3 regions of the Clostridium sp. CM037 genome follow, and region 3 is predicted to be linked to each of the others. Evidence: a T-box and tRNA genes for the amino acid it is inferred to sense, from the RefSeq annotation. Region 3 holds a T-box; the other regions hold tRNA genes.
What was found. A T-box is a leader RNA that pairs with one kind of tRNA and senses whether it is charged. The one in region 3 lies ahead of ACWJKP_RS05430 (valine--tRNA ligase), so its partner is inferred to be a tRNA-Val.
Positions count from the first base shown of each region.

Region 1 (6,383 bases), 1.4 Mb from region 3:
TCCGAAAGTTTCAACCTCTATAGATACTGGTTTAGCTACACCTATAGCATAAGCTAACTGAATTTCCAATTTATCTGAAACTCCTGCAGCAACTAAATTTTTAGCAACCCATCTTGCAGCATATGCAGCGGATCTATCAACTTTTGTTGCATCCTTTCCTGAGAATGCTCCACCGCCATGTCTTCCATATCCACCATAAGTATCTACTATTATTTTTCTTCCTGTTAAACCAGAGTCTCCTTGCGGTCCTCCAATTACAAATCTGCCTGTAGGATTTATATAATATTTAGTACTTTCATCTAATAATCCACTTGGAACTACAGGTTTTATTACATGCTCTTTTAAATCATTTTCAATTTGATCATGAGTCGCTTCTTCTGCATGTTGAGTTGAAATAACAATAGTATCTATTCTTACTGGCTTATTATCTTCATACTCTACAGTAACTTGAGTCTTTCCGTCCGGTCTTAAGTAATCTAATGTGCCATTTTTTCTTACTTCGCTTAACTTTCTTGCTAATCTGTGAGCCATAGCAATTGGTAGTGGCATGTACTCTGGCGTCTCATTAGTTGCAAATCCAAACATCATGCCTTGATCACCAGCACCTATTGCGTCAACCTTATCAATCTCGCCTGCTTTAGATTCTAATGCCTCATCTACTCCCATAGCTATATCTGTTGATTGTTCATTAATAGACGTAAGTACAGCACATGTGCTAGCATCAAACCCGTATTTTGCTCTAGTATATCCTATGCCTTCAATGGTATTCCTGACAACCTTAGGAACATCTACATAACAACTAGTTGTTATCTCTCCCATTACTAAAACCATTCCTGTAGTAACCGCTGTTTCACAAGCAACTCTAGCATAAGGATCTTGTTCTAAAATAGCATCAAGTACGGCATCTGAAATTTGGTCACAAACTTTGTCTGGATGTCCTTCTGTAACAGATTCTGATGTAAATAATCTTTTCATTATAATTCTCCCTTCTACTCTCTAAAATTTCCTTATAAAAAAATAAAACCTCTTCCAAATATAAGAAGAGGTGATTTAATCATCTCCCTTATCTTGCAGATTATAACTGCAGGAATTGGCACCATGGTGCATTGCACCGGTTGCCGGGTTTCATAGGGCCTTTTTCCCTCCACCTCTCTTGATAAGAGTTATCAATTATTAACTTTTAATTATAATACCATATGCATTCTATAGTGTCAACAGAATCTAAACTCTGTAAAAAATAAAAAAAGACATCTATAGATGTCTTTTGGTGGAGGAGGACGGATTCGAACCATCGAAACATTACGTAACAGATTTACAGTCTGCCCCCTTTGGCCACTCGGGAACTCCTCCATATGTGGAGCTGGCAATAGGAATTGAACCTACAACCTGCTGATTACAAGTCAGCTGCTCTACCGTTGAGCCATGCCAGCATGCATTTTATTCTATTTTAAAAAGAGTATTATGGTGGGAACAACAGGGTTCGAACCTGTGACCCTCTGCTTGTAAGGCAGATGCTCTCCCAGCTGAGCTATGCTCCCATAATTTATTTAAACCATAATTTATTGTAAACCATTATAAATGGTGGAGGAGGACGGATTCGAACCATCGAAACATTACGTAACAGATTTACAGTCTGCCCCCTTTGGCCACTCGGGAACTCCTCCACTTATGGAGCTGGCAATAGGAATTGAACCTACAACCTGCTGATTACAAGTCAGCTGCTCTACCGTTGAGCCATGCCAGCATATTATGTTTTATTATTTTGCCGTTTTACCGTGTCGACAAGAATTATTATACAACTTTAATTAATTAATTTCAAGTCTATTATCCTTTAATAAACGACTTCTTCTCTCCATAACTATACTATTCGCATATTTGCTTAATATTAAGCATTGATACAACTTACTATTTTCCAAATAATTCATTATATTTTTTATTTGGTTTTCCTTCATATAGTTAATATACTTATATATCATTTTTTAATAAATCATTTTTTTATTCTTTATTATAATAATACACGGGATTTATTCATATAAATTATTCATAGGAAACTAATAATTTTTCCCCAGCGCAATACAAGGAGGTATATTTCTTGAGTAAAGCTAAAACCCATTATAAAGATCCTTTAGCATACTATACACTTTCTAATTTTCTAAAAGACTATATTGACAAAAATACTTTAGTTGTTTGCATAGGTACCGATAGATGTATAGGCGATTGTCTAGGTCCTTTAGTTGGTACACTTTTAAAAAATAGTTCCTTTCCATTACCTGTATATGGCACTATAGATAATCCAATTCATGCCTTAAACATAGATAGTAAATTATCTAAAATAAATGCTTTGCACCCAAATTGTACTATAATAGGTGTAGATGCTTGTTTAGGAGACATTTCAAATATTGGAGAACTCCAAGCTAGAAATTATCCAATTCATCCTGGCAAAGGTGTAGGGAAAACCCTTCCTAAGGTAGGCACTCTTTCATTAATAGGTATAGTAGATTCAAGTGATGATAGTGAATTATTTACAAATAGAAACATAAGATTGAGCTTGGTAATGGATATTGCTAATGTTTTAAGCAGGGCCCTCTTGCATTCATATTATTTGCACTCCCTTACCAATGAAGAAAATAATTTAAGCCCTGTTTAACACGATTTAATTAGTTTTAAATAATTATCCGCAATTTAAATTTACAAATCTTATATAATATAAAAATAAGCAATACAATTAAACTAATAATTGTATTGCTTATTTTTATAGCTTGCTTACACTTTTTATTCTGTTAAGCATAATTCCCTTCCATTGAATGAATTATCTAACTTATCCATATAATCCAATACTTTACCTGTTCCGAGTGCTACGCATGAAATCGGATCCTCTGCTAGGTATACCGGAACTTTAGTAACCTCTTGTATGAGCTTACCTAAGCCTTTTAACAATGCACCTCCACCAGTCATAACTATACCTTTATCAGCTATATCTGCTGAAAGCTCAGGTGGTGTTTTTTCTAATACTGAATGTGCACATCCTGCTATTAAATATACCGCCTCTTTTAAAGCTTCTCTCATTTCTTCTGATGATACTTCTAAATTCTTAGGAAGACCTGTAATTAAATCTCTCCCTCTTATCTCCATGCTTGTCTTTTCTTCTTGTTTATAAGCACAACCTATGTTGATTTTTAAATCCTCTGCAGTCCTCTCACCAATCATTAATTTATGTTTTTTTCTGATAAATTTTATAATCTCTTCATCAAACTTATCACCAGCTACTTTAACTGATTCACGTACAACCATGCCTCCTAAAGAAATAACTGCAATATCAGTCGTCCCTCCACCAATATCAATAACCATATTACCACTTGCTCTAGTAATATCGAGTCCCGCTCCGATTGCCGCTGCTAGTGGTTCTTCTATAAGTTGAACTTTCTTAGCTCCGGCATTTCTACCTGCATCTTCCACCGCTCTTCTTTCTACTTCCGTTGCTTCGCAAGGTACACATATTACAACTTTTGGAGAAGACAGCCTTCTTTTCCCACAAGCCTTCTTTATAAAATGATTTAACATTTTTTCAGTTATGTCATAATCCGAAATAACACCGTCCCTCATAGGGCGTATTGCCACAATATTGCCTGGTGTCCTTCCTATCATTTGCCTAGCTTCTTCTCCTACTGCCAATACCTTATTATTATTTCTATCTATGGCAACAACAGAAGGTTCTTTTAATATAACACCTTTTCCTTTAATATATACAAGCACTGTAGATGTACCCAAATCTATTCCCATATCTGTACCCATTCTAAAAAAAAACATTTCAAAACCACTCCTGCTCTTTAGTATATTCAATATTTAAATTACACTAAACTCTATTCTATAAAGCTATAAGAAAACCCTCTTTTAATTTTAAAATTTTTTTATAGTTTTTAGCTTCGAATGTTTTTATCCTTGTGCTTCTTTATATTTCAATTTAGTTGCTCTTCCGCCTCTTATATGTCGCTCAGCTTTATTTATATCCAAAATTGTTTTTGCATCGCTGGCAATTTGAGGATTTATTGTGGGTAATCTTTCCGTCATATCCTTGTGTATAGTACTCTTGCTAACGCCAAACACTTTGGCAGTTCTTCTTATTGTAGATTTTGACTCGATAATGTACTTAGCAACTTCTAGTACTCGATCTTCAATATAGTCTTTCAAGTGTTGCCTCCTTAACCCTTATATATTTATAAATATGCATTATCTTGCTTTTAAATTCCATTCCAATTAGTCATCTTCCAATATATTTTTAAAAAATGGCTAATTGAGATGGTTATTGGTTATTTTTTAGTTTCTTCAGGTTGATATTTCTCATACTTTACATATTTAGCAGGATCAACATTCTTATTACTCTGCAAAACTTCAAAGTGTAAGTGAGATCCATATTCTTCCTTAAATGAATTTAAACTAGTGTTTCCCACTGTACCAATTTGCTGTTTTTTAGTTACTTTATCACCTTTTTTTACTAATATTTTTTCATCTAGATTAGTACTGTTAGTAACAAATCCATTTTGATGATCTATCTGAACCATCTTACCTTTTTGGCCATTAACGTCAGTACCAACTTCTTTAACTATTCCATCCATAACTGCTACAACTGGCTCCCCTATTTTTGCTTGAATGTCAACGCCTAAATTTGTTCTATAGCTTCCATCAGTCTTCCACACTACTGAATCAATATCTTTTGAATATGCCCTTGCGAGTAATCCATTCGCTACGGGATTTTCAAATTTAGCATTAACTGATTTGGAAACTGCTGATGCTGCTTTTCCTGTTGTAACTTTTTTGATGTCTGGTACCGCTTTAATCGCTTCAGCCTTAGCTTTCTTTTCTTCTTTTACTTGAAGAGCACCCTCATATTCTTTTTGTTGCGCTTTTATAACATCTCCTGCATTTGCTTGTTGTTTTTGTAATGCTTCTTGCTTGCTTGAAAGCTTCTTATTATTATTTGCTGTTATAGACGCCACTGAAGCTACTATACATAAACAAACAAATAAAATTACATAGAATCCTTCCTTCTTAAAAAAATTTAATGTCTTATTGTTTTCGTTCTTATTCATACAAACACCTCCATTTGTATTTTTGTCCATATTTTATTAAAACATACATATTTCCTAAAATTTATTTAACTTAATCTGCATTTTAATAATATTTATATCTTATAGTTTAAAACATATTTTAAATTTTAAATTACTCACCCTTAGTTTTGCTTAAATCATATTCAAGTTTATTTTTATAAAAAGCAAAGCTGATTATCCATTTTTTTATAGGATAACCAGCTTAGGTGTATTTTTTCATTTGGATATAACAGTCCCTTGATAATAATGAGTTAATATTTCAATATAGGTTTTCCCATCTTTCGCCATCGCATCCGCACCCCATTGACTCATCCCTACACCATGACCATATCCGCTGCAATCTATTTCTATGTTGCTTAAATTAAACTTCATTTCAAAATTCGATGATTTTAAACCAAGCATTGTTCTAAACTTACCGCCTGTCATGGTTATATCCCCTACCTTAATACTCTTAACACTTCCTGCCTCAGTCCTATCAATTACTGTTATTTGTTTCTTAACATTAGTTGAGGTTACCTTAGCATTATTATAGTTTTTATTTATAATTCGACTTAGATCTTTATACTTTAAAATTTTACTACTCTTAAAGCTTCCTGCTCTTTCTTCGCCTGGACTTTCTACACTCCTTAAATAAGGTATGCTATCGCTAAATACCTCTTCGGAATTTTCCGTTTTTCCACTGCTAGTTGCAAAATAATAAGGCTCCATTACTAAGTTGTTGTTATATGTTAAAACTTGTCCTAACGTCCCTTTAACCGCCATTTTAATCTTATTCCAATTTTTTTGACCAGAAGTTCCCCATTCTTTTATACGTTCTTCTTTAGTCCTATAAACTTGACAGTGGACTGTATCGCATAAATCAGCTCCATTACCATTTTTACATGGGGTTCCTCCCATTTCTGTGACATGAGCTAAAGCATAAGTCCTAGCCGCCACTGCTTGAGATTTTAAAGCTTCTATTCCAAAAGTAGCTGGCATTTCTGCTGCAACAACTCCCGTAACATATTCTTCTAAATTAAGTTCTTTTATAGTATTCCCTTTTGACATAAAAACTTTAACTTTAGTGATTTTGGCTAGTGAACCATATTTTATAATATTTTCATTGTCTTCTACCTTAATTGCAGAGTTTTTACCCTTATTTATACTTTTATTATTTCCTACCCCCACTATTAAAACAGATGTAATAACTATAAATGCAATAAATGCAGTTATTAATAGAAGGATATTTTTTAAATGTACTGTAATAAAAACTCTTCTCATTTTTTTCTCCTCTCGTTA
Region 1 covers NZ_CM143650.1:4,022,592-4,028,974, forward strand. The annotation lists gene metK (methionine adenosyltransferase) at 1-975, opposite strand, end outside; SAM riboswitch class I at 1,061-1,163, opposite strand; tRNA gene ACWJKP_RS19225 (tRNA-Tyr) at 1,266-1,350, opposite strand; tRNA gene ACWJKP_RS19230 (tRNA-Thr) at 1,356-1,430, opposite strand; tRNA gene ACWJKP_RS19235 (tRNA-Val) at 1,463-1,538, opposite strand; tRNA gene ACWJKP_RS19240 (tRNA-Tyr) at 1,580-1,664, opposite strand; tRNA gene ACWJKP_RS19245 (tRNA-Thr) at 1,670-1,744, opposite strand; gene yyaC (spore protease YyaC) at 2,093-2,647, shown strand; gene mreB (rod shape-determining protein) at 2,773-3,807, opposite strand; gene spoIIID (sporulation transcriptional regulator SpoIIID) at 3,934-4,188, opposite strand; gene ACWJKP_RS19265 (M23 family metallopeptidase) at 4,308-5,087, opposite strand; gene spoIID (stage II sporulation protein D) at 5,322-6,365, opposite strand.
Region 1: it has a tRNA-Val gene. The T-box ahead of ACWJKP_RS05430 (valine--tRNA ligase) is inferred to sense a tRNA for this amino acid. The anticodon was not compared.

Region 2 (6,383 bases), 1.0 Mb from region 3:
GGAGTTGTTATGTTTTGCATAATACTAAACATCCCAAATATTAAACCAATAGTCATTCCTACCATAGGGCCACCTATTATTGATCCTATAATAACGGGAATGTGCATGATAGTAGCTTTGGCACCAGGAAGTGGAATAAAGCCATATCCAGTTAAACCAAGTACGATGCAAATAGCTGATAGCATACCAATAGTTGTAAGTTCACTTGTTTTTATTCTTCTAAGTTTAATAGAATTATTATTAATCATGTGTTCCCCCCGCTCTTATTCCATAAGGATATAAGTCGTCCTATTCATAATCCTTATTTATAGTTCAGTTTCATAATGAATACTGACAACAATATTTTAACACTATTTTGATAATAATTACATAGCTAAATAAAAATTTAACAAACTTTATGTTAATACTATACAGTTAATGTTTACTGTGTTGGTTTAGTTTGGTATTATTTTAAGTATGAAGAAAACTAAGAAGCGTAGAAATTAATAGTTATTATATTATGTACTCATGAGAAATATAGGAGGGGTATTATGGGCAAAATGCCAGAGGTTACAGATAGAGATTATAATATTCATTATTATGAAGTAGATATTCATAAAAGAGCTTTGATGACAAGCATTATAGATTATCTTGGTGATATGGCAATGTATCAAAGTGAAGTGCTTGGAGTTGGCATAGAACATCTTAAAGAGAATAAATCAGCTTGGGTGTTATATAAATGGGACATAACAATGGAGTCATATCCTTTATTAAATGAAACTATAAAGATTAGAACTTTTGCACATTCTTTCAATAAATTTTATGCATACAGGAAATATGAAATTATTGATATGAAAGGGAATAAAATAGGACATGCGAGTTCTGTGTGGATTTTAATAAATACAGACAGAAGAAGACCAATAAGGATTACGAAAGATATGTATGAGGCTTATGGTATAGATGATAGCAATAATACACCCATAGACATTGAGGATATAGTACCAATAACTACAGTGCATAGCGAGAAAAACTTTCAAGTTAGGTATAGTGATATTGACACGAATATGCACGTAAATAATGTTAAATATGTTGCTTGGGCTTTAGAAACAGTTCCTAAGGATATAGTAGTAAACTACGAACTAAGGAATATTAAGGTAACTTACATCAAGGAAACAACATACGGAGAGACCATAAAGGTAAGCACGCAGGTTATAAGAGAAGAAGATAAGATAATATGTAGACATAAAATTATAAATGAAGAGGGAACTGAGCTGACTCTCTTAGAAAGTACTTGGATATAAGAAAATCGTTAATCGCAAGTAGTTTTTGTATTATTCGACATACCTCTTAGATACATCTTAGTATGTACGATATAGTATGAAATTTCTCTGGACGTGAATTGGAATAAGAAGTGCAGAAACATTGAAAGTTGATTTAGAAATTCTTGTTTTGTAAATATAAAATTCTCGTGAGACTTCCTGGAAGGAAGGCCAGCAAACCGGCAGTATGCCGAATGTGAGCATTAGAGCATTTTACATTTACAAAATATTAGAATTTCTTAATCAACTTTCACGTTTGAAACTCTTATTTCAATTCACGCAGGAGAAACTTCATGCTGATCGCACTCTTATTTTTTATTTGGAGGCGTTGATGCCGGCAATAGCACCAGAACTCCATGCCCATTGAAGGTTAAAACCACCGCAATCGCCATCTACATCTAATATTTCTCCCGCAAAGAATAGATTCTTAGTAATATTAGATTCTAGGGTTTCGGGATTAATTTCTTTTGTATTAATGCCTCCTGCAGTTATCTGAGCATTTGCAAAAGAATTAGTACCTGAAACATCAAATTGATATCGCTTTAACAAAGTATATAGAGCATTTTTTTCGTTTGAGGCCAAATCGCAACAAGGCTTATGAATGTCATCTATATTTGCTTCTTTTAAAATTATTGGAATGATCTTCTTGTTAATTATTCCGATGAATGAATCATGAACGCAGCGACTTGGGAATACCGACCAATGATTATTTAAAAATGCTTTTAGATCTTCGTAGCTAATATTTGGTAGCATATCAATACTTAAAGAAACCTTGCTATTTTTAGATAAACCATAAGATGCAGTTCTACTAAGCTGAAGAATAGGAGGACCAGAAATGCCGTAATCTGTGAAAAGTATTTCTCCGAATTCCCTTTGAACATATTTATCGTTTATAAATATTTCCGCAAAGCCATCAAACTTTACTCCAGATAGAGCCTTTAGTTTATTATAGTTTAATTTAAGCTGTACAAGGGCTGGTACAGGAGAGATTATACTATGACCTAATTGCCTAGCCAATGAATAGCCGGAACCGTCAGAACCCGTTTTAGGAGCTGATTTACCACCGGTCGCAATAATCAATTTTTCACATTCATATGTAGAATTATCTGTGCTATAAACTTTAAAACCCTTATTTGTTTTAATAATCTCCTTAGCTTTGGTATTTGTATATAGTGGAATTTTTTTTTCGTCTATAGCAAAGCGTAGTATATCAAGTACTGATGAGGCTTGCAATGACATAGGAAACATTTTACCACCATCTTTTGTCACTAAAGGTATTCCTAAACATTCGAAAAAATTTATAGTATCCTTTATGGTAAAAGAATCTAGCGTATAACCTGCGAAATTTGGATTTTCACTGTGATATCTATCATTATTTATATGTACATTACTGATATTACACCTACCGTTACCGGTAGTTAGTAGTTTTTTACCTACTCTGTCGGTTCCTTCAATTATTGCTACATCTATACCAAAATCTTTTGCTATTAAGGCAGAGGTTAAACCAGAGGCACCTCCGCCAATTATTATAAGAGAATGTTTCAAGAAAATCTCTCCTTTCGAGAAAAAATATTTTAAGATTATAAAGTGCTTACATATAATCTTACCCTAAAATCAGTAGGATGAAAATGAATTTTTATTTTGTTTTAAAGTAACCATAGGATTTGTTTGCGATTGTTTAGTAAAAGGCAGTTATTTTCAAAAAAACATAAAAAAAATTATATAAGGGGAACCGTTGATTTAACTGGAGTTGAGTGTTTTGAGAAAAAAAATAATAAAAAAAATAAGAAAATATGTTGACACTTTAAGAAAAATTAGGTATTATAGTTTATGTCGGGTTGCAAGACGTAAGCCCATAATAAATAAAGTGACAAATTAGTATGGCTCCTTGGTCAAGCGGTTAAGACACCACCCTTTCACGGTGGTAACAGGGGTTCAATTCCCCTAGGAGTCACCATAAACATACATGGGAGCATAGCTCAGCTGGGAGAGCATCTGCCTTACAAGCAGAGGGTCACAGGTTCGAACCCTGTTGTTCCCACCATATATGGCTCAATAGCTCAGTTGGTTAGAGTGCCGCCCTGTCACGGCGGAGGTCGAGGGTCCGAGTCCCTTTTGAGTCGCCATTTTTACTAAACTGTTATAGTTTAATAAAAGAACATCTAATTTATAAGTTTGATTCTTATCAAAAGAATCATTGAAAAATAATAAGGCTCCTTGGTCAAGCGGTTAAGACACCACCCTTTCACGGTGGTAACAGGGGTTCAATTCCCCTAGGAGTCACCATTAAAACATATATGGGAGCATAGCTCAGCTGGGAGAGCATCTGCCTTACAAGCAGAGGGTCACAGGTTCGAACCCTGTTGTTCCCACCATATATGGCTCAATAGCTCAGTTGGTTAGAGTGCCGCCCTGTCACGGCGGAGGTCGAGGGTTCGAATCCCTTTTGAGTCGCCATTTTTGCTGGCATGGCTCAACGGTAGAGCAGCTGACTTGTAATCAGCAGGTTGTAGGTTCAATTCCTATTGCCAGCTCCAAAAAAGTCCTAAACATTTGTTTAGGACTTTTTTTACGTCCAGCATATTTGATGGAAAATTGTAAGATTCAAAAGGTAGGGATAGCCTTTATAAACAAAATATATTTAGAGTGATTTGATTTTTTGTCTTGAAAAAATTAAAAATATTGACAACATTCGATCGTTATAGTAGCATAAACACATATAATAAGCAATTAAAATAAATTAATGTTCGTATTTTCTGGGCGAATATCAATATTTTGCCACATTATTGTCTTTGTGAAATAAATATAAATTATATATACCGAACAAAAATATCATTAAGATGAAATTTTAGGAGAGTTAAACCTATGAAGAAAAAATGGACTTACGTATTATTTGTACCGTGTTTAATATTACTAACTTATTTTCTTATAGTACCTTTAGTTAGTACTATAATTCCTACTTTTAATATTAATGGAAGCTTTAGTTTAGATCATTATTTAAATTTCTTTGGAGATAAGTATACGCTGCAGATATTTTATAGAACATTAAGAATTGCTTTAATATCATCTGCGATATGCATGGTTATTGGAATTCCAACAGCATATTTTGTGTCTAGAACCTCAAAGAAGATTAGAGGGTTATTCATGGCATTAACCATATTCCCTATTCTTACAAATTCAATTGTTCGTTCTTTTGCTTGGATGAGTATTTTAGGTAAAAATGGAGTTATAAATAAAGTGTTACTTAGCTTAGGCGTTATTAATGAATCTTTAACTATGATGTATACTGAAGGCGCAATCATAGTTGGTACAGTTTATTTATTTTCACCGCTAATGATAATTTCTTTAGTAGGAGTTTTAGAAAATATAGATAATGACTTATTAGAAGCGGCGGAAAGTTTAGGAGCTAATAAAGTGAAGGCCTTCTTTAAGGTTATATTCCCACTGAGTTTACCGGGATTAATAGTTGGAACAGTCCTTGTATTTACAGGAGCACTTACTGCTTATACTACACCACAGTTATTAGGTGGTAATAAAAATACAGTGTTAGCAACATTAATTTATCAAGAAGCGATGACCTTAAGTGACTGGCAAGCGGCGTCTGTTGTTGCAACAATAATGATAGTTACAACATTATTGGTTATAAAAGGAATAAACTTATTAGCGTCTAGATTAGATAAGAGGGGATTATAGCATGAAAGGCAAAAAAAGCAAATTACTTACTATATTCGTAGCATTAGTATATATATTTTTACTAGCACCGTTAGTAATTATAGCGTTAACAAGTATAGGAACAGAAAGTTATATTGCATTCCCACCAAAGGGGTTTAGCATTAAGTGGTATGCAAATGTATTTCAATCAGATATGTTTATGAATACAATGTTTGTAAGTTTTTTAGTATCCTGTGGGTCTACAGTATTAGCACTGTTAATTGGAATACCGGCAGCTTACGGATTAAGCAGATTTGATTTCAAAGGAAAGGGTGTTTTAAAGAGTTTTTTCTTTTCACCATTAATAATACCAGGAGTGGTTGTTGGTTTCGCATTATTTCAGTTTTTAGTAATAAAATTAGAATTTTCAGTATACATGAGTTTATTTATAGGTCATACATTGGTAATAGTACCTTACATAATTAGAGTTGTTGGTTCAAGTTTAGAGGTATTTGATTATTCAATAGAAGAGGCTGCAATGAGTCTTGGATATACAAAAATAAATACTTTTTTTAAGGTAGTTATGCCAAATATAACTTCAGGAATTATAGCAGCGGTTATGTTAGCATTTATAAACTCCTTTAACAATGTGCCTGTATCAATATTTTTAACAGGACCAGGAGTAAGTACTTTGCCAATTAGTATGATGAGTTATGTAGAGTATAACTATGATCCAACCGTATCAGCATTATCAGTTATATTAATGTTAATAACAATTGGAATAATGTTTATAGTAGAAAAAACTTTAGGATTAGATAGTCTTTCTTAAGCAAAATATGTTCGTAATAGGCCTTAAATAATGCTAATAAACGTGGGGGTAACACATGAATTTAATAAACTTGAAAAATATAGCAGTATCATATGATGGAAAAGACAATATATTACAAGATTTTAATTTAAGAATTAAAAAAGGGGAGCTTGTATCTCTTTTAGGACCTAGTGGATGTGGTAAAACTACAACATTAAGAGTAATTGCTGGATTTATAGAGCCAAACAATGGAACGTTTATGCTAGGAGGCAAGGATTATACAAAAATACCTGTTCATAATAGAAATTTCGGATTAGTATTTCAAAGCTACGCATTATTTCCGCACTTAACAGTAGAAGAAAATGTAGCATTTGGTTTAAAAATGAAGAAGATATCAAGGGATGAAATAAAGAAAAAGGTAAAAGATATATTAGAAGTAGTAGATATGAATCAATATGCTAAAAGATATCCAAAGGAGCTTTCGGGAGGACAAAGACAGAGAGTTGCAACAGCTAGAGCGTTAGTAATAGAGCCAAGTTTATTACTTTTAGATGAACCTTTAAGCAACTTAGATGCGAAGCTTAGATTGAAGATGAGAGTTGAAATAAGAAAGCTTCAACAAAGCT
Region 2 covers NZ_CM143650.1:153,614-159,996, forward strand. The annotation lists gene ACWJKP_RS00800 (ECF transporter S component) at 1-248, opposite strand, end outside; gene ACWJKP_RS00805 (acyl-[acyl-carrier-protein] thioesterase) at 531-1,280, shown strand; gene ACWJKP_RS00810 (BaiN/RdsA family NAD(P)/FAD-dependent oxidoreductase) at 1,614-2,843, opposite strand; tRNA gene ACWJKP_RS00815 (tRNA-Glu) at 3,181-3,255, shown strand; tRNA gene ACWJKP_RS00820 (tRNA-Val) at 3,267-3,342, shown strand; tRNA gene ACWJKP_RS00825 (tRNA-Asp) at 3,348-3,424, shown strand; tRNA gene ACWJKP_RS00830 (tRNA-Glu) at 3,510-3,584, shown strand; tRNA gene ACWJKP_RS00835 (tRNA-Val) at 3,598-3,673, shown strand; tRNA gene ACWJKP_RS00840 (tRNA-Asp) at 3,679-3,755, shown strand; tRNA gene ACWJKP_RS00845 (tRNA-Thr) at 3,761-3,835, shown strand; gene ACWJKP_RS00850 (ABC transporter permease) at 4,164-4,991, shown strand; gene ACWJKP_RS00855 (ABC transporter permease) at 4,993-5,778, shown strand; gene ACWJKP_RS00860 (ABC transporter ATP-binding protein) at 5,834-6,383, shown strand, end outside.
Region 2: it has a tRNA-Val gene. The T-box ahead of ACWJKP_RS05430 (valine--tRNA ligase) is inferred to sense a tRNA for this amino acid. The anticodon was not compared.

Region 3 (6,383 bases):
TAATACATTTAATGCGATGCCTTTAGCCTCTCCATCTTCTGCGTATAATACTGGTTTAACAAGTTCAATATACCAATCACAGAATTCTGTCCACATAAAGTCGTGAGTCTTTTGAAGTGCTATCCCTATTTCATATTTCTCAATATTTTCTGTAACTTCTTGTACGACAGTGTTCATTCTTGATAGTATCCATTTGTCTGCAACAGTGTAATTTTTATTATCTTTATATTTCTCCATTAATTCGCAATTATTGTTCATCATAACAAATCTAGAAGCATTCCAAATTTTATTAGCAAAGTTTCTAGCTGCTTCAACTCTTGACTCATAGAACCTTATATCACTACCTGGAGAATTTCCTGTTGCTAGCGAAAATCTTAGCGCATCTGAACCATATTGGTCTATTACGTCTAATGGATCGATACCATTTCCTAGAGATTTAGACATTTTTCTTCCTTGATCATCCCTAACCATTCCGTGTATTACTACTGTTTCAAACGGCACTTCCCCTAAATTATAAATCCCTGAAAAAATCATTCTTGCTACCCAGAAGAATATAATATCATATCCAGTTACTAAAACACTTGTTGGGTAGAACTGTTTTAAATCCTCTGTGTTATTTGGAAATCCAAGTGTTGAGAAAGGCCACAATGCTGAACTAAACCAAGTATCAAGTACATCTTTATCTTGATTAAGATTTGTGCCATTGCATTTAGTACAATTTGTTGGCGCATTAACTGAAACTATAATTTCCCCACAATCTTTACAGTACCATACTGGAATCCTATGTCCCCACCATAATTGTCTTGATATACACCAATCTTGAATATTCTCCATCCAATTGAAGTACGTTTTTTCAAATCTCTCTGGAACGAATTTAGTTTTATTTTCTCTTACGGCGTCGATTGCTGGCTTTGCAAGAGATTCCATTTTAACATACCATTGTTTTGATAACATTGGTTCTACAGTGGTTTTACACCTATCATGAGTACCTACATTATGAGCATGATCTTTTATTTTAACAAGTAGTCCTGCATTATCTAAATCTTCTACCATGACCTTTCTTGCGTCATATCTATCAAGACCTGAATATTTTCCATAACCTTCACATATAGCTGCATTTTCATTCAAAACTACTATTTCGGGGAGATTATGTCTCCTTCCTACTTGATAATCATTAGGATCATGCGCTGGAGTAATTTTAACTGCGCCTGTTCCAAACTCTATGTCAACATAATCATCTGCAATTATTGGTATTTCTCTATTTACTAGAGGTAGCATTATTGTTTTTCCTACTAAATGTGTATACCGTGGATCTTTAGGATTTACAGCAACCGCAGTATCTCCAAGCATGGTTTCTGGCCTTGTGGTAGCTATTTCTAAAAATTCATCACTACCTACTATTGGATATTTTATATGCCAAAAGTGACCCTCTTGTTCTTCGAACTCTATTTCAGCATCTGAAATTGCAGTCATGCATTTTGGGCACCAGTTCGTTATCCTATTTCCTTGGTATATTAGTCCATCCTTATATAATTTAACGAAAACTTCTCTTACAGCATGATTTAAATTTTCATCCATAGTAAAGCTTTCGCGGGTAAAATCAACAGAACATCCCATCTTTCTTATTTGACCTCTTATTTTTTCTCTATATTCATTAGTCCACTCCCAAACTTTTTCAAGGAAGGCTTCTCTTCCCATTTCTTTTTTCTTAAGCCCTTTTTTTAAAAGTTCATTTTCAACCTTTACTTCTGTTGCAATACTAGCATGGTCCTCACCAGGAAGCCACAAGGTATTGTACCCTTGCATTCTTTTAGTTCTTATTAGAATATCTTGAAGAGTATTATCAAGAGCATGCCCTAAATGTAATTTCCCTGTAATGTTTGGTGGGGGCATTACTATTGTAAATGGTTTTTTATCTTTATCAACGGTTGGAGTAAAAAATCCTTTTTCTTCCCACCATGCGTAAAGTCGTTCTTCAAACTCTTTTGGATCATAATTCTTAGCTATATTTTTATTTTCTTCCATTATTAACTCCTCCTATACAATAATTAGTATATCAATTGTTTTATTCATAAATTTTATAAAAACAATAAAAAAAGACCCTTCGTCTATAAAAGGACGAAAAGTTCGCGGTACCACCTTTTTTCCTGCAATTTTGCAGGCTCTTTATAATTTAACGATTAAGAAAACCGTCTTTGCCATCTACTCATAATTACATGAATGGGCAAAGAAGCTCCGAAGCTACATTCAAGGTTTTTCATATAGAAGATCTTACAGCCTACGGATCTTCCTCTCTTAATATTAATTTTCCCCTACTCCTCTTCATCTAAGCTTTTGAATATTTTATGAAATTATTATTTAGTTGTTCAGTTATTATTCACTTGTCTTTCATTTATTGTATACCTCTTAATTTACATATGTCAAGGCATTTCATTTCTAAGCTTCTAAATTAATTTAAAATGTAACATTTAAGTGATATTTCATATTATATAATGATAAGAACTATATAATATGGAGGTATCTATGAAGATAAAAAAAATCTCGATTTTTTCCCTGCTTCTTTCTCTGGCATTAATAGCTACCGTATTTTCCGGATGTAAAAAAAACACTAATGAAGCTTTAGTAAAAGTGAAATTAAATGAAGTGGTTCGTTCTATTTTCTATGCCCCTATGTATGCAGCTATTTCCCAAGGCTTCTTTAAAGAAGAGGGTATTGAAATCAACCTTTCAACAGGGCAAGGAGCGGACAAAACTATGCAGCAAGTATTAAGCAAATCTGTAGATATAGGTTTCTGTGGACCTGAGCAAGTTATTTACATCTATAATCAACACCGAGAAGACCATCCTGTTATTTTTGCACAATTAACACAAAAAGATGGATCTTTCTTAGTAGGTAGAAATGCTGAATCGAATTTCAAATGGGAATCCTTAAAGGGTAAAACTGTAATAGGAGGAAGACCTGGCGGCGTACCTGAAATGGCTTTTGAATATGTTTTAAAAAATCACGGTATTAAACCAGGTGTTGATATAAATCTTGTTACGAACCTCGCTTTCACAGCTACATCTGGTGCTTTCAAGGGCGGAACAGGTAATTATGTTACTCTTTTTGAACCTAGTGCTAGCATGATGAAAAAAGATAATTCTGGACATATTGTAGCCTCCGTCGGAGAGTCTGCTGGAACCATACCTTATACATGCTTTTTTGCTACAAAATCTTATATAGAAAAAAATCCAGAAATGGTGCAAAAATTCACTAATGCAATATATAAAGGTCAAAAATGGGCAAGTAGTCATTCCGATAAAGAAGTAATGACTTCAATTAAATCTTATTTCCCTGGTGCAGATGAGGCTGTTCTTACTTCATCTATTAAAAACTATAGAGATATAAATGCTTTTGCTCCGAACCCAATATTAAAATCAGATGACTTAACAAAGCTTATGGATATAATACAATCTTATAACGCAGCGTTAATTCCCGAAAGACCATCTTTCAATAAAATAGTCAACAATAGCTTTAGTGACAAAGCAGTAAAAGACTTAAAATAAAAAGTAAAAAAGTATATATTACTATTAATGCATTCACTTCGCTAAGAACTAATACTTCTCTATAATCCCCCCAAAAGTCTTTTAGCCGGTGGGCTGCAGATGTGGTACACATCCTTTGAATTTAATATTCGTAAAACAAGAATTTCCAAATGAAAACTCAACCTCAATTAACAACTCTCAACTATAAAAAAAGGCTAATGAAGTATTCAGGAGATTTTATTATGGCAAGTTTAACGGTAAGCAATTTATATATAATAAAGGGGGAATAATCCTGAAAAAAATAATGAAATTATTCAGTCTACTATTTTTAATAACTATAGCTTTTACTGGATGTAAAAGTTCAGATGAAAACAATGCACAAAAAGTTGCTCAAGAATTTGGAAGAAATCTCTACACAGTAAATACAGAAAAAGTTGCTGAGTATAAGAAACTTCTTAGGGAAGGTAAAAAAATAGATATAGCAAGTGGAAATCCCACAAATACTGGTGGAGTTATACCACATACACAGGAATATATCAAAATTATACAGTCCCTTGATAAAAATTTACTACCTTTAATGACAGCAAAGGGGTATGAAACTATTGCGGGGCATTACAATATTGTGGCTACAAAGTTCTGTAATGACAATAATTATACTTTGCAGGTTACAGACTTTATCTTAGATAAAAATTTATATGGTGAGAAAGAAGATAAAGCTGGATATTATTATGAAGCTAAATTGAAGTTTATTTCTACTAATGGGAAGGCTGAACGAACTGATACAGCAAAAGGATATATAGGACTTTTAAAAGAAAATGGTAAGTGGAAGGTATTTGTTTACAAATCAGAGGCAGACCCAAAATTATATATTGAGCTAATGAAAAAAATTAAAGAATAAATGATAATTTTAATATATAAATTAAGGGAAGTCCCAAATAAAATGGCTTCCCTTTTGAATTGTTATTTTAATATACCCTATTATACCGTTATCCTAATATGTATCTAAGATGGACGGCAGATAAAAAAACACTGAAAATGAATTAGAAAAATAATACTACCCAACTACTTCCCTAATGTACCTCCCCCTTGTAATAAAGAAAGCTACCATCTGTAAAACTATATAAGCCGCAAACACGCAAAGTGATTTATTAAACATATACTCTCCATTTGGTACAACTCCATATATTACAGAGAAAAAATATGTTATTAAACTAACATCCAAAACTACTGGAGTAAAAAATATTATTGTAAGCTCTTTTGTTAAAACCTTTGATACCTCCCTATCTGTCATTCCTAATTGAACCAATTTTTTAACTCTTCGCTTTTCCTCATCAACACCAGTTAACACCTTGAAATATAATACCACTCCACTGGATATTAAAAACATCATTCCTAAAAATAAACTTGAGAAAAGAATAAAGCCATTTTCTTTTATGCTTTTCTCTAAAATTTGTTGTTTAAATTCTGGTTTTAAAGACTCATCTCCGTGATTTAACTTCTTTAATTCATTTAAAATACTATTAAAGCACTTATAATCCTTAGAGTCTTTTAATTTAATTAAATGGTCATAAGAAACAACTTGTGGTTCTAACTTATCTTTTATTTTTTTATAAACTTCATCATTAATTATAAGAGCTGTTCCCCTTGAATAATCTAATGAGTAAAATTTATTAGTATATAGGCCTTCTATATATTTCTTTTTACTTTTATTAACATATATATAGCTATCCTTATCCATAGTAGCCAAAAAATCCTCTATCCGAACATTTATATCTTGCTTAAGCTTTGCAATTTGTTCTTCTTGTTTATACAATTTATTGAAATTAATAATTATGTCACTACCTTTATATTTATTACTTGCAGGAGAGTTAATTACCTGTACTAGTTCTCCATTATTTACAACCACATTTGTACACATATGATTATTGTAATTACTCTCACTTATGACAGCAATATTTCTAGCATAGGTCATAACCTTACCTTCATAAGCTCTATAATCCATAAGATTTATGCTTTCTAAAAGTTTATGCTGCTTTATTTCTCCACCACTCGCTTTCACTATGTTTTTAAGCTCCTGGTCTGATATTTTATTAAGCACAGTATTTTCAATAAAACTAATATCATAAGGATACTCCATGTTTACATTTTTTTCTATTGTGCCATACATACTATAAGTCATGCTTATTAAAGTAATCGCTGCTGATGCCAATATTAAAACTAAATAAATAACACTTCTATAAGATGTAAACTTATGCTGCACACTGGATAATACTAAAAGATTATTATTGTATGTCTTTTTAAAATTCATAAGTACTCTATTTACCATAGATATTAGCGAATCTATTATAAAATAAGGTGCTATTATTGTTATTATAGTAATTATGAGTAGTGCACTTTCACTTCCTATAAACATTTGTTGTTTAACTATTTTAGGAAAAAGATACAATGCAATTGTTAATGCTATCAATGCTACTGTTCCAATTATAAAATTACCCTTACCTACCTCTGCTTTAGAAGAGGATTTTATAAGTTCCATTATTGATAGCCTTCTTACAAATATCAGCTGAAATATTGAATTTATTAAGAAAATAATTATTGCTATTACTAAACACATAGAGTAGGTCTTTATATTTAAACTAGGTATAAAATTGTCAATCCAAAGTATTTTACCTATTACCATATAAAACAGCCTAGAAAACAAGGTTCCAACTATCATGCCCGTTACCAGCGACGCAAACAGTATTAGAATATTTTCAATAAATAATATCTTCCTTAAATCCTTAGTAGTAACCCCTAAAGTCAAATATACCCCAAATTCTTTTCCCCTATATCTTATAAATGATATAGTTGTATAGGAA
Region 3 covers NZ_CM143650.1:1,149,717-1,156,099, reverse strand. The annotation lists gene ACWJKP_RS05430 (valine--tRNA ligase) at 1-2,025, opposite strand, end outside; T-box leader at 2,112-2,338, opposite strand; gene ACWJKP_RS05425 (ABC transporter substrate-binding protein) at 2,524-3,546, shown strand; gene ACWJKP_RS05420 (hypothetical protein) at 3,830-4,423, shown strand; gene ACWJKP_RS05415 (FtsX-like permease family protein) at 4,580-6,383, opposite strand, start outside.